DNA from 4 places in the Kitasatospora sp. NPDC127111 genome. Region 1 is predicted to be linked to each of the others. Evidence: riboswitches for the same ligand, from Rfam matches in the RefSeq annotation. Region 1 holds a riboswitch; each other region holds the start of a gene.
The links. Region 1 has a riboswitch for cyclic di-AMP ahead of ACFVHB_RS17640 (peptidoglycan DD-metalloendopeptidase family protein). Riboswitches for the same ligand answer to the same signal wherever they lie in the genome.
Positions count from the first base shown of each region.

Region 1 (3,201 bases):
GGCCGGAGGCGCCGTCGGTGGTGAGGTGGCCGGGGTCCAGCGGCGGGGCGTTGGTGCCGCAGGCGTAGCGGCAGTCCGGCTCGGCGACCGGGTGGTCCTCGGCCGTCAGGACGTTGCCGCGGACGGTGGCGAACGCGGTCAGCCCGCCGGTGACGAGCAGCCCGGCGCAGATCAGCATCGCGGTCCGGAAGGCGGAGTCCACCGCGGCGGGCACCCGGTAGTCGTCACCGCTGAGGCCGGCCAGCGCGGGCAGCGCGGCGACCGCCAGCAGGCCGGCCGCGCGGGCGGCGGCGTTGTTCACCCCGCTGGCGATGCCCGCGTGCCGCACCTCCACCGCCGCCAGCACCGTCGCGGTGAGCGGCGCCACCAGCAGCACCATCCCGCAGCCCATCACGGTGACGGCCGGCAGCACGTCCGTCCAGTACGAGGCGTCGGGGCCGATCCGCAGCATCAGCAGCACGCCGGCCGCGCAGAGCAGCGGGCCCACGGTGAGCGGCAGCCGCGGGCCGATCCGCTTGCCCAGCCGGCCGGCCCGGGCGGACAGCGCCAGCATCAGCACGGTGATCGGCACCAGGGCCAGCCCGGAGACCAGCGGGGAGAAGCCGGAGACGATCTGCAGCTGCACGACCAGCAGGAAGAAGACGCCACTGAAGGCCGCGTAGACGCAGAGGGTGACGAGGTTCACCGCGGTGAACAGCCGGGAGGAGAAGAGGCCCAGCGGCAGCATCGGCTCCGGGGTGCGGCGCTCGACCGCGACGAAGGCCGCGCCGAGCAGCAGCCCGGCCGCACCGGTCACCCAGACCCGGGCGGACAGTCCGTCACCGGCGGCGGTGAGGGCGTAGGTGATCGAACCGAGCGCCAGCGCGGCCAGGACCGCGCCGCGCACGTCGAACCGGCCGGTCGCGCTCTCGTCGCGGCTCTCCGGGACGTGGCGGGAGGCCACCACGACCACCAGTGCGGCCAGCGGGACGTTCAGCAGGAAGATCCACCGCCAGCCCGGGCCGTCCACCAGCCAGCCGCCGAGGAAGGGGCCGACCGCGGCCGCCACCCCGCCGAGGCCGGACCAGAGGCCGACCGCCGCCGAGCGGTCGTCCGGGTGGAACACCGCCTGGAGCATCGCCAGCGATCCGGGGGTCAGCAGCGCCCCGCCGACGCCCTGCACCGCGCGGGCGGCGACCAGCACCTCGATGGTGGGCGCGGCGGCGCAGGCCGCCGAGGCGGCGGCGAACCAGACCACGCCGAGCAGAAAGATCTTTCGCCGGCCGTAGCGGTCGCCGAGCGCGCCGCCGAGCAGGATCAGCCCGGCCAGGGTGAGCAGATAGGCGTTCAGCGTCCATTGCAGGGCGGCGAGCTCGGCGCCGAGGTCCTCGCCGATCCGGGGCAGGGCGACGTTGACCACGGTGCCGTCGAGCAACGCCATGCTGGATCCGAGCACCGTCGCCAGTAGTACCCAGCGGCCCTGCGCGGTGCCCAGGCGCAGGGTGCCGGCCTCGGGGGTGGCCACGGCCCGATCGTCCGCCCCCGGGCGCCACGTGACAAGGCTCACCGGGGGCGTGTCGGCGGATGGCTTTCCGTGGGCGAACGCATGCGGAGGGAAACCGAAATAGGCGGAGTGTCGCGGATCAGTGGCGCGCGGTTAATCGATTGTGCACGTACTGTGCAGCCGATCATCCGGAGCGTCACGGCCTTCCGGGGCTTTGTTGCGGGTTCAAGAGATCGACATTGCTTCACCCGGACGGATGGGTTTTAGTTCAGCGACCGCCCGGCGTCAGCCCGGGTGGCCACCGGGTGGAACGCCTAGTCCTGCCGCTGCCCGGTGGTACGAACTGAACTCTGTACGGCAGGAGCGGGGGACCCAAAGGTAAGTCGCCGGACCGGAATTCGCGGTCCGGCTTGGGGTGAAGCCGCGCATGCGGCCGGGCAACTCCAGCCCGAACCCGACAGCTCACCTCGCAGGCGTCGGAGAGGAAATCTTCCATGCCCGCTCACGCTCGCCGTCGCGTTTCCCTGCCCCGCGCCGCCCGCATCGGCATCGCCACCGCCGTCACCGGCGCCGCGTTCGCCCTCCCGCTGGTGACCACCATCACCGCCCAGGCCCACACCGCCCCGGCCGCGAAGCCCGCGCAGACCAGCACCTGGACCGGCGCCACCAGCGTCGACGCCGCTCCGGCCGCCGCCGCTCCGGCCGCTCCGGCCGCTGAGGCCGCCAAGCCGGCCGCCGCCCCGGTCGAGGAGAGCTACAAGGTCGTCAGCGGGGACTCCCTGTCGAAGATCGCCGCCGCGAAGAACGTCGAGGGTGGCTGGCACGCGCTGTACGACCACAACCGCTCGGTCGTCGGCGCCAACCCGAACCTGATCTTCCCGGGCCAGAAGCTGGCGCTGGGCACCAAGGCCGCCGCCGCTCCGGCCGCCGAGGCCGCCAAGCCGGCCGCCCCGGCCGCCAAGCCGCAGGCCTCGAACGACTCCGCGAAGCCGGCCGCCCCGGCGCCGAAGCCGGTCCAGGCCGCCAAGCCCGCGCAGGCCCCGGCCGCCAAGCCGGCCGCTCCGGCCGCGAAGCCGGCCGCTCCGGCCGCCACCCCGGCCCCGGCCGCCGTCGCCTCCACCTCCGGCTACGTCGCCCCGCTGGCCAACCCGAAGATGGGCACCGCCTACGGCGTCGCCGGTTCGATGTGGGCCTCCGGCCACCACACCGGCGTCGACTTCGTCGCCTCCACCGGCACCCCGCTGCGCGCCGTCGCGGCCGGCACCGTGGTGAAGGCCGGCAACGGCGGCGCCTACGGCAACGAGGTCGAGATCAAGCTCGCCGACGGCAAGTACGCCCAGTACGCGCACCTGTCCTCGATCGGCGTCACGGTCGGCCAGACCGTCACCGTCGGCCAGCAGATCGGCCTCTCCGGTGCGACCGGCAACGTGACCGGCCCGCACCTGCACTTCGAGATCCGCACCGGCTCGGAGTACGGCTCGGACATCGACCCGATCGCCTACCTCCGGGCGCACGGCGTCTCCCTCTGACGCCGGGTCCAGACTCCCGCCGGGTGCGGGGCGAACGACCTCCCGGGATGGTCATGTCGGGTGACCGCTCGACCGGGTGATCGACGCACCTTCGGCGGAACACGGGCGCGGGACACGCCCAGGCAGGCCGGCCCGGCTCGCGAAGCACTTCGCGGGCCGGGCCGGCCGCTGTCGTTCCCGGAGGCCGGC
Region 1 covers NZ_JBHXTG010000025.1:57,813-61,013, reverse strand. The annotation lists gene ACFVHB_RS17645 (MFS transporter) at 1-1,504, opposite strand, end outside; cyclic di-AMP (ydaO/yuaA leader) riboswitch at 1,815-1,974, shown strand; gene ACFVHB_RS17640 (peptidoglycan DD-metalloendopeptidase family protein) at 1,978-3,012, shown strand.

Region 2 (3,201 bases), on a different contig from region 1:
CGAGCGCCAGGCCGACCTGATGACGCACCTGCTGAACATCGACCCGCCGGACCACACCCGGCTGCGCCGGCTGGTGTCGAAGGCGTTCACGCCGCGCCGGGTGGCCGAGTTCGAGCCGCGGGTGCAGCAGCTCACGGACCGGTTGATCGACGGCTTCGCGGCCCGGGGCAGCGCCGACCTGATCCACGAGTTCGCCTTCCCGCTCCCCATCTACGCGATCTGCGACATGCTGGGCGTGCCGGCCGAGGACCAGGACGACTTCCGCGACTGGGCCGGGATGATGCTGCGGCACACGAAGCCGGGGCACGGCAGCGGCCAACGCGGCGGCGTGGGCCGGGCGGTGAAGCGGATGCGGGCGTACCTCGCCGAGCTGATCCACCGCAAGCGGGCGGACCTCGGCGACGACCTGATCTCCGGCCTGATCCGGGCCAGCGACCACGGTGAGCACCTGACCGAGAACGAGGCCGCGGCGATGGCCTTCATCCTGCTGTTCGCGGGGTTCGAGACGACCGTGAACCTGATCGGCAACGGCACGTACGCGCTGCTGCGCAACCCGGGCCAGCGGGCGCTGCTGCAGGAGTCGGTCGCCCGTGGCGAGAGCGGCCTGCTGGAAACCGGGATCGAGGAACTCCTGCGCTACGACGGGCCGGTGGAGCTGGCCACCTGGCGCTTCGCGACCAGCCCGCTGACCATCGGCGGGGTGGAGATCCCGGTCGGCGACCCGGTGCTGGTGGTGCTCGCCGCGGCGAACCGGGACCCCGCGCGGTTCGCCGACGAGAACGGCCTAGACCTGACCCGGACGGACAACCCGCACCTGGGTTTCGGGCACGGCATCCACTACTGCATCGGCGCCCCGCTGGCCCGGCTCGAAGGGCGGGCGGCACTGGCCACCCTGCTCACCCGGCTGCCGGATCTGCGGCTTGCCGAAAGCCCGGACAATCTGCGCTGGCGCGGCGGTCTGATCATGCGTGGACTTCGTGAGCTTCCGGTCGAATTCAGCCCGGAGAAGAAGGCCGTGGAGCCGTCCGCCGGCGCCGCCGACACCTCCGGCTGAGGCTCCGACACGCTGACGAGACGTCGCCGGTGCGTCGTTTTCCGGGGGTTGAACCACCATCAAAGCGGACATACCGCCTCCGTTGGTGGGCGATCGACCACACGCCGTAATTTCTGTGTGATATCGGCGATATGAGCTTGTGATTGGTAAGAGGATCTGTCTACTCTCCGTTGAGTTCGCAGCTGCGGACCTCGTGCGCGGGACGCCGAATCCTGCCCGCCGCGTCACGGGAAACCGACCAGAACCCTGGGCAGGGGCGGGGGAACCAGGTTTGTTGCCGTTCCCCACGGCTCGGGGTGAAGCCGCCCGAGCGGAAGCGATTCCGCGCACGGCGGCCGGGCCACCTCCCGGTCCGAACCCGACAGCTCACCTCGCAGGCGTGCGGAGAGGGACCTTCATGCTGTTCGTTGGAACTGGCCGTCACCGTCGTCGTACCCAGGCCGAGAAGGCCATCGCCGTCGCCGGTGTGGCCGGCGTCGGACTCGCGATGCCGATCCTCACCGCCACCGGCGCCTCGGCCGCCCCGGTCTCCACCTGGGACGCGGTCGCCCAGTGCGAGAGCGGCGGCAACTGGAGCATCAACACGGGCAACGGCTTCTACGGCGGTCTGCAGTTCACCTCCGGCACCTGGAAGGCGTACGGCGGCACGTCGTACGCGCCCCAGGCCAACCAGGCCAGCAAGGCGCAGCAGATCTCGGTCGCCGAGAAGGTCCTCGCCTCGCAGGGGCCGGGCGCCTGGCCGGTCTGCTCCCAGAAGGCCGGTCTGAGCAAGGGCGGCGCCCCGGCCGCGGTCGACACCTCGGCGGACGCCAAGCCCGCCGCGCAGCAGCCGGTCCAGAAGCCCGCCCAGCCGAAGCCGGTCCAGAAGCCCGCCCAGCCGGCCGGGCCGCAGGCGCAGAAGCCCGCCGCCCAGCAGTACGCGCAGCCGCAGGCCCAGCAGCAGACCCAGGCCCCGGCGTTCTCCGGCCACGACGGCTGGGACGCCGACGCGAAGGTGTACTGGTACCAGAACGACGGTGGTTGGTACTGGACCAGCCACCAGGACATCTACCAGCAGTACGCCGGCCACGCCGCGGGCCAGGCCGCGGGCCGGACCACGGGTCAGGAGGCTCCGGCGGCCGCGCAGAGCGCCCCGGCCGCGCCCGTCACCCAGCAGCGCTCCGGCCACGACTACACCGTCCGGTCCGGGGACACGCTGGCCGGCATCGCCGCCGCCCACGACGTCTCCGGCGGCTGGCAGACGCTGTACGACGGCAACCGCGGCACGGTCGGCGCCGACCCGAACCTGATCCTGCCCGGCCAGGTGCTCAACCTCGGCTGATCCGCCGCCGGCCCGGCGGGACCGGGCCGGCGCACACCACAGCCGGCCACCGCCGCCGACCAGCGCAGCCGGCCACCGCAGCCGGCCACCGCCGGAGCGTGCCGCCGCCGGCCACCGACGCCGGCCACCGCCGGAGCGTGCCGACGCCGACCGCCGGGAGCCCGCCGACACCGCGAACGGGGGCCGGATTCGGCCCCTTCGTCCCCGTCTGGTCGCCTTCCGCCGGGCAACCAGGTGAACTACCGGTGGGTAGAGCGGCCACACGCTGAGACGGGGCCGAGGTCAGCGTGGCCCCGGGAGCCCGTGCGGTTAGGCTCTGGTCGTAACGACTCCGCAATCGTCCGGCCGACAGCACCCACCGTCAGCCGAACCTGCTTCCGCTAGGAGATGCCTCGTGCCGTCCATCGATGTCGTCGTAGCCCGTGAGATCCTCGACTCGCGTGGCAACCCCACGGTCGAGGTCGAGGTCGGCCTCGACGACGGCAGCACCGGCCGTGCCGCCGTCCCCTCGGGTGCCTCCACCGGCGCCTTCGAGGCGCTGGAGCTGCGCGACGGTGACAAGAACCGCTACTTCGGCAAGGGCGTGGAGAAGGCCGTCCTGGCCGTCATCGAGCAGATCGGCCCGGAGCTGGTCGGCTACGACGCCACCGAGCAGCGCCTGATCGACCAGGCCATGCTCGACCTGGACGCCACCCCGGACAAGTCCTCGCTCGGCGCCAACGCCATCCTGGGCGTCTCGCTCGCCGTGGCGCACGCCGCCTCCGAGGCCAGCGACCTGCCGCTGTTCCGTTACCTGGGCGGCCCGAACGCGCACGTCCTGCCGGTC
Region 2 covers NZ_JBHXTG010000130.1:2,532-5,732, forward strand. The annotation lists gene ACFVHB_RS38980 (cytochrome P450) at 1-1,054, shown strand, start outside; cyclic di-AMP (ydaO/yuaA leader) riboswitch at 1,281-1,450, shown strand; gene ACFVHB_RS38985 (transglycosylase family protein) at 1,452-2,375, shown strand; gene eno (phosphopyruvate hydratase) at 2,770-3,201, shown strand, end outside.
Region 2: linked by a shared signal. The riboswitch ahead of ACFVHB_RS38985 (transglycosylase family protein) and the one ahead of ACFVHB_RS17640 (peptidoglycan DD-metalloendopeptidase family protein) in region 1 are both predicted to bind cyclic di-AMP.

Region 3 (3,201 bases), on a different contig from region 1:
TGCCGGTCTCGTGCTGCAGCCGCTGCTGGGCGTCGAGCGCCGCGTTGTACTTCTCGGAGGCCTGCTCGGCCTCGTCGTAGAGCTGCTCGACCTGGGCCTTGACGTCCTTGCGGTTCGACGGCGCGTCCGGCGCGCCGGGGGCGGCCTGGGCGGTGCCGCCGGCCGCCATGCCCAGGACGGTGGTGGCCGCCGCGGTGAGCACCAGCGCACGGGCGAGAGCGTGCGCACCTGACAGCGGGGAACGGCGGTGCACGGCCATGCGACGGCGGCTCCAATCCTGCGGCCCGGCCCCGCCGCCGCACCGGGGCGGGCGGCTCTCCAGCGGGAGTCCGGTGGCAGACGTTAGCGAGTCCGGGCGAGCGAGTCCAAACCCCTCCCAACCCGAATATTCGCCCACCAATCGGACATCAGCCCGAGCCGCCGGAAAAGCCGCAGGCCCGGCCTCCCGCGAGGGAGACCGGGCCCGTGAGCGCCCGAGCGGGGATCAGACCCGCACGATGGAGGCCAGCGGCATGTTGGAGACGGCCTCGTAGCGGACCGACGCACCCGGCTTGGGAGCGTGCAGCACCTGGCCGTTGCCCGCGTAGATCCCGACGTGGTGGGCGTCGCTGTAGAAGATCAGCAGGTCGCCGGGCTGGGCCTGGGAGATGTCCGAGCCGATCCGGGTGCCGGCACCCGCCTGCTCCTGGGAGGTGCGCGGCAGCGACACGTCGACCTGGTTGAACGCCCAGACCATCAGGCCCGAGCAGTCGAAGGAGTTCGGGCCCGCGGCGCCGTAGACGTACGGGCTGCCGACCTTGGTGGCCGCGATGGACAGCGCGGCGGCGCCGCGCGAGCTGCCCGCGGCGACCGGCTTGGGGGCCGGCGTGGACGCCTGCGAACTGCCGCTGAGGTCGGTGCGGCCGCTGTCGCGCGAGGCGCGGTCGGCGTCCGCCTTCGCGGTGGCCGCGGCCTTGGCGGCGGCGTCCGCCTTCGCCTTCGCCTCGGCGGCGGCCTTCTCCTCGGCCGCGCGCATCGCCTGGCGCTCCTGCTCGGTCAGCGTGTTGAGCAGCTCCTGGGCCTTGGCCAGCTTGGCCTGGACCTCCTCCTTGGAGGCCTTCAGCTGCTGGGTGGTGGCCTCCAGCTCGCCGAGCTTGGCCTGGGCCTCGTTGCGGTCCTGGTCGAGCCTGCGCTGCTGCTCCTGGAGCTCCTTCAGCGCGCCGGACTGGGTGCTGCTCGCCTGGGTCAGGGCCCCGGCCTGGTTGAGGAAGTTGTCCGGGCTGGACGAGAGCATCAGCTGGACGGTCGACGATATGCCGCCGGTGCGGTACTGCTCGCCGGCGATCTCGGCGAGGCCGCCCTGCGCGTCGGTGACCGCGGCCTGCTGGCGGGCCACCTTGTCCTGCAGCTGGCCGACCTGCTTCTGCAGCTCCTGCTGCTTGGCCTGGGCGCCGTTGTACTTCTCGGTCGCCTGCTCGGCCTGCTCGTTGAGCTGGTCGACCTGCTCCTTGACCTGGTCCTTGGTCGGCGTCGGGTCGGCGTGGGCACCGGACTGCGCGGAGAGGGCGACGGCGGCGGCGGCGACGCCGGTCAGGATCGAGACCTTGGCGCGGCCGGCAGGCTTGGGACGACGATGGGACGCCACGAAGGCGGACTCCTTCTTCCAACGCCCGCCTACCGGGTGAGCTGACGGGTTCGGGCCGGAAGCTGCCCTACGACGCCTCACCGGCCGTTCCACCGGCCGACCTGGCGCCGATTCACCCCGGAGGAACGTGGTTCCCCGGCTCCGCTCCACAGCGCCCCCGACTGCTGGGCTCCCCGTCCGACAGGTCGTGCGACCCGTCCCGCTGCTTCACGAACTCGGCGGTAAACCACCGCCGCCACCCGGGCTGGGTGATCGACTGTGCGGTGGTTCGAGGCACGACCCTAGTAACAGAACCGTGATCCGTTCAAATCCTTGTCAGAAAAAAGACGGAAGAATAACCAAGTTCATTTGTGAATATGACCGGGCGTGATCGGTGCCGTACGCGGAGCTGATCGCTTGTCACCCTGCCGCCGGACACGCCGGCGCCACCCCGGCTCCGGGGTGGCGCGGATCACAGGGCCGGGACGCGGCCCGCGGGCGTGTCGGTCCGTCAGACCCGGCGGATGGTGTTGATCGGCATCGCGTCGGCCTTCATCACCTTGACCACGTCACCGGTGTGCGGCGCGTGCACCACCATGCCGTTGCCGATGTACATCCCGACGTGGCTGCGGTCGCTGCGGTAGATGATCAGGTCGCCGGGCTGGGCCTCGGCGAGCGAGGGCACCCGGGCGCCGACGTTGCCCTGCGCCTGCGAGGTGCGCGGCAGCGAGATGCCGGCCTTCCCGTACGCCCAGACCATCAGGCCGGAGCAGTCGAAGGTGCTCGGGCCGGTGGCGCCCCAGACGTACGGCGAGCCCTGCTTGCTCATCGCGTTGGACACGGCCGCACCGGCGTAGCCGCCGGCCTGCGGCAGGCTGCCCAGGTCGGCCCGCTCGGAGCCGCGCGAGGCCCGGTCCTCCTGCTGCTGCTGGGCGCGCAGGGCGGCCCGGTCGGCCGCGCTGAGCGAGTTCAGCAGGTCCTGGGCCTCCTTGAGCTTCTTGTTGACGTCCGCCTTGGCCTGGTTCAGGTCCTTGGTGGTGCTGTCCAGCGAGGCCAGGATGGCGGCCGCCTCGGCCTTCTGCTGGTCCAGCCGGCGCTGCTGGTCCTGGAGGCCCTTGAGCGCCTCGGTCTGGCTGGAGCTGGCCTGCTGGACGCTGGAGGCCTTGTCCAGGTAGCCGGACGGGTCGGAGGAGAGCATCAGCTGGACGGACGGGTCGATGCCGCCGCTGCGGTACTGCTCGCCGGCCACCGCCGCCAGCCCGCCCTGAAGCTGGGTCATCTGGTCCTGGCCGCGGGCCACCTGGTCCTGCAGTTGGTCCGCCTGCTTGCGCAGCTGGTCCGCCCGCTCCTTGGCGCCGTTGTACTTCTCGGTCGCCTGCTCCGCCTCTTCCTGCAGCTGGTCGATCTGCGCCTTCACGTCGTCCTTCTTGGGGGACGGACTCGGTGCGGCGTGCGCGGCGACCTGGGCGGAGAGGGCGACCGCGGTCGCAGCGGCAGCGGTGAGCACGGAGACCCGCGCGCGGCTCGGCTGCTTGGGACGGCGGTGGGAGGCCAAGGGACCGGCTCCTTCTTCCAACGGACTCACCCGATCGGGTGAG
Region 3 covers NZ_JBHXTG010000069.1:10,496-13,696, forward strand. The annotation lists gene ACFVHB_RS31435 (NlpC/P60 family protein) at 1-259, opposite strand, end outside; gene ACFVHB_RS31440 (NlpC/P60 family protein) at 485-1,624, opposite strand; cyclic di-AMP (ydaO/yuaA leader) riboswitch at 1,635-1,788, opposite strand; gene ACFVHB_RS31445 (NlpC/P60 family protein) at 2,115-3,158, opposite strand.
Region 3: linked by a shared signal. The riboswitch ahead of ACFVHB_RS31440 (NlpC/P60 family protein) and the one ahead of ACFVHB_RS17640 (peptidoglycan DD-metalloendopeptidase family protein) in region 1 are both predicted to bind cyclic di-AMP.

Region 4 (3,201 bases), on a different contig from region 1:
CCCGCTGGTGATCGGCCCCGAGGCCGACTCCGAGCTGCTCGCCACCGCCGCCGAGGAGAGCGGCTGCCCGTCGGCCGCGCCGCTGGGCGCGTACCCGGCCGTGGGCCAGCTGATCGCCTCCACCTACCTGGCCGTGCTGCCGGCCGTCGACCCCGGGGCGCAGGCCGAGGAGGCCGCCGCCGAGGAGGGCGCCGGCGAGTCCGGCGGCGGGCGGCACGCCGCCCAGTAGCGGAGCCGCACCAGACCGTCCGAAGGGGCCCGGAACGCATCCGTTCCGGGCCCCTTCGCGCCGTCCGCGGGCCCTACCGCCCGGCGGGGCTTCCCGCTCTCCTTCGTCCCGGCGCGCGGGCCGACCCGGCGCAGGGCGGCGTGCCGGGCGTCGGCGTGCCGGGAGCCGGTGATGTGGACGGGGGCGCGGCCCTCGGCGCCGCCCTCGACCCGGACGTCGCGGGTCGGGTTGAGTGCCTCGGCGCCGACGGTGACGCCCCCTCCGGCGGAGACCCGCGGGTGGGCGTACCCGGGCGGCGCCTCCGGGGTGACGGTGGATCCGCTGACGGACCGGACGACGGCCGGGTCGTAGCGGGTGGAGGAGCCGCCATCGTTCGGCGGGCCGGTCGGGGGCGGTCGGGGTGACGGCCAGTTCGTCGCCCGGTCGCCAACCGGCGGGCGGGGCGGCCGGGCTGACGGTGGTGTCGCCGGAGCAGCTCGCCGGCCGCGCGGTTCCGGGCGGTTCCGGGCGGTGCGGACGGCGCCGTCCAGCCGCGGATAGCCGGCGCCGTGCCCCAGAGGCCGACGTCGGTGTCGGCCGCCTTCATGCCGTCGCCCTGGAACCGCTTCTCGTCGACGGACGGGAACCGCACGGTGTGCACGGCGGCGCCGTCGGGGGCGAGGGCCAGGCAGCCGCGGATCTCGACGTTGCCGGCCGAGGCGAGGGTGTGGGCGCGGTCGGCGGCGAAGAGCAGCGTGCCGCCGGGCTCGACCAGCAGGGAGGCGAGGCGACGGCGGTGTCGGTGTCGGTGTCGGTGTCGAGCACCAGCTCGTCGCTGATCCGCACGGCGCCCTGCGGGCCGGGCGCCCCAGCCGACCGCGGAGCGCCGCGAAGACCGCGCCGACGGCGAGCCAGCGCGGCATTGTGCGGTGTCTTACGGGAGTTCGGGATCCTTCGGGCGGGATGTCCGCTCTGCCAGGTTTTGCCCGGCGATGCGTTCCGCCGGCCCCGGCGGCCTCGCGACCGGCGGCCGGCTCCTCGTCCCTGGCCGTCGTCGCGCAGCCCTCCCCCCGGACGGCCGCGTCGGTCCCGGCCCCCTGAAGCACACGCAGGTGCGTTGGCCCCCAAGGGCGTTGCGCGAAATCGGTCATTTCTGATCATGATGGACAGCACTCCGCCAGGCCGTTCGCAAACCGTGACGAGCGTCACACATGTTTGCGGTTTGAACTTGAGTCTGCTTAACGTGCTCCCCGTTCGTGGCCACACGGACCCAGTTCATCCGCAACGCCGAGTCCTGCCGTCGGGTGCGCTGGCAGCGCAGAAACGCACCACGGCAGGAGCGGGGGAACCACAGGTAAGTCGCCCCGGACCGGTCCGCGTACCGGTTCAGGGCTAGGGGTGAAGCCGCGTCCACAGCGCGGCCGGGCAACTCCAGCCCGAATCCGACAGCTCACCTCGCAGGCGTGGGAGAGGACCGCATCTTCATGCTGCCCACCAACGGCACCCGCCTGTCCAGCCGTACCCGCCGCGCCATCGCCGCGCTCGGAGTCGCGGGTATCGGCCTCACCATCCCCTGCCTGACCACCACCACCGCCTCCGCCGCCTCGGTCGCCACCTGGGACAAGGTCGCCCAGTGCGAGAGCAGCGGCAACTGGAGCATCAACACCGGCAACGGCTTCTACGGCGGCCTGCAGTTCACCAACAGCACCTGGGCCGAGTTCGGCGGCACCGCGTACGCGGCCCGCGCCGACCTCGCCACCAAGGACCAGCAGATCGCGATCGCCGAGAAGGTGCTCGCGGTCCAGGGCCCCGGCGCCTGGCCGGTCTGCTCGGTCCAGGCCGGCCTGACCAAGGGCGGCACCCCGGCCGCCGTCGACACCGCCGCCAAGCCGGCCGCCCAGACGCCGGCCCCGGCCGCGGCCCCGGCCGCCAAGCCCGCCGCCCAGGCGCCCGCCCAGGCCGCGCCGAAGGCCGCCCAGGCCCCGTCCGCCGACTCCGCCAAGGGCACCTGGTCCCAGAACTGGCAGGACAAGGACCGGAACTGGGCCGACTACACCGTCGCCGAGGGCGACTGGCTCTCCGCCATCGCCGACAAGCACCACGTCCAGGGCGGCTGGGAGAAGCTCTACGAGCTCAACCGCGACGTCCTGACCCAGGGCGCCGACGTCATCTACCCGGGCCAGCACCTGCACCTCGGCGACCGCGCCCAGGGCACCGCGGAGCAGAAGTCGGACCAGCAGTTCGACTGGTTCAACCGCGGCTCCGGCCAGGGCTCCACCGCCGCCAAGCCGGCCGCGCAGACCCAGGCCGCCAAGCCCGCCGCCCAGGCGCAGGCCGAGGCGCCCGCCCAGGCCGCCACCGGCAGCATGGCCGCCGCGGTGTCCTTCGCCCTGTCGAAGGTCGGCCAGGCGTACGTCTACGGCGGCACCGGCAACGGCGGCTGGGACTGCTCCGGCCTGACCCAGGCCGCGCTGCGCGCCGCGGGCGTCTCCGTCCCGCGCGTCGCCGCCGACCAGGCCGCCGCCAGCACCCACGTCTCGCTGGACGCCCTCAAGCCGGGCGACCTGCTGTTCTGGTCCAACAACGGCCAGGACTCCGGCGTCTACCACGTCGCGCTCTACACCGGCGACGGCAAGTACGTCGAGGCCGCCAACCCGAGCGCGGGCGTGCGGGTCCAGACCATCGCCAACTTCGCGCCGGACTTCGCCGGCCGGGTCTGACCCCACCCGCCGGGCGCGCACCGGTGCGCCGGAGCCCCCGGGGAGCGTCTGGTCGCTCTCCCCGGGGGCTCCGGCCTGCCCGCACGCCGGGCCACGGCGCACACCGGCGGGCGGTCCGGTCATGGTCAAATCGGCGCGCAGCGGGCATCCTGCTGCTTCGCACCCGAGAAGGAGTCCCCATGGCCCAGATCACCGTCACGCTCGACGCCAATCTCGCCATCGACGTGATGATGCTCTCCGGTACCAAGAACCCCCAGGACGCCGTCGAGCTGG
Region 4 covers NZ_JBHXTG010000033.1:63,619-66,819, reverse strand. The annotation lists gene ACFVHB_RS20990 (hypothetical protein) at 1-229, shown strand, start outside; cyclic di-AMP (ydaO/yuaA leader) riboswitch at 1,485-1,685, shown strand; gene ACFVHB_RS20985 (transglycosylase family protein) at 1,672-2,928, shown strand; gene ACFVHB_RS20980 (hypothetical protein) at 3,108-3,201, shown strand, end outside.
Region 4: linked by a shared signal. The riboswitch ahead of ACFVHB_RS20985 (transglycosylase family protein) and the one ahead of ACFVHB_RS17640 (peptidoglycan DD-metalloendopeptidase family protein) in region 1 are both predicted to bind cyclic di-AMP.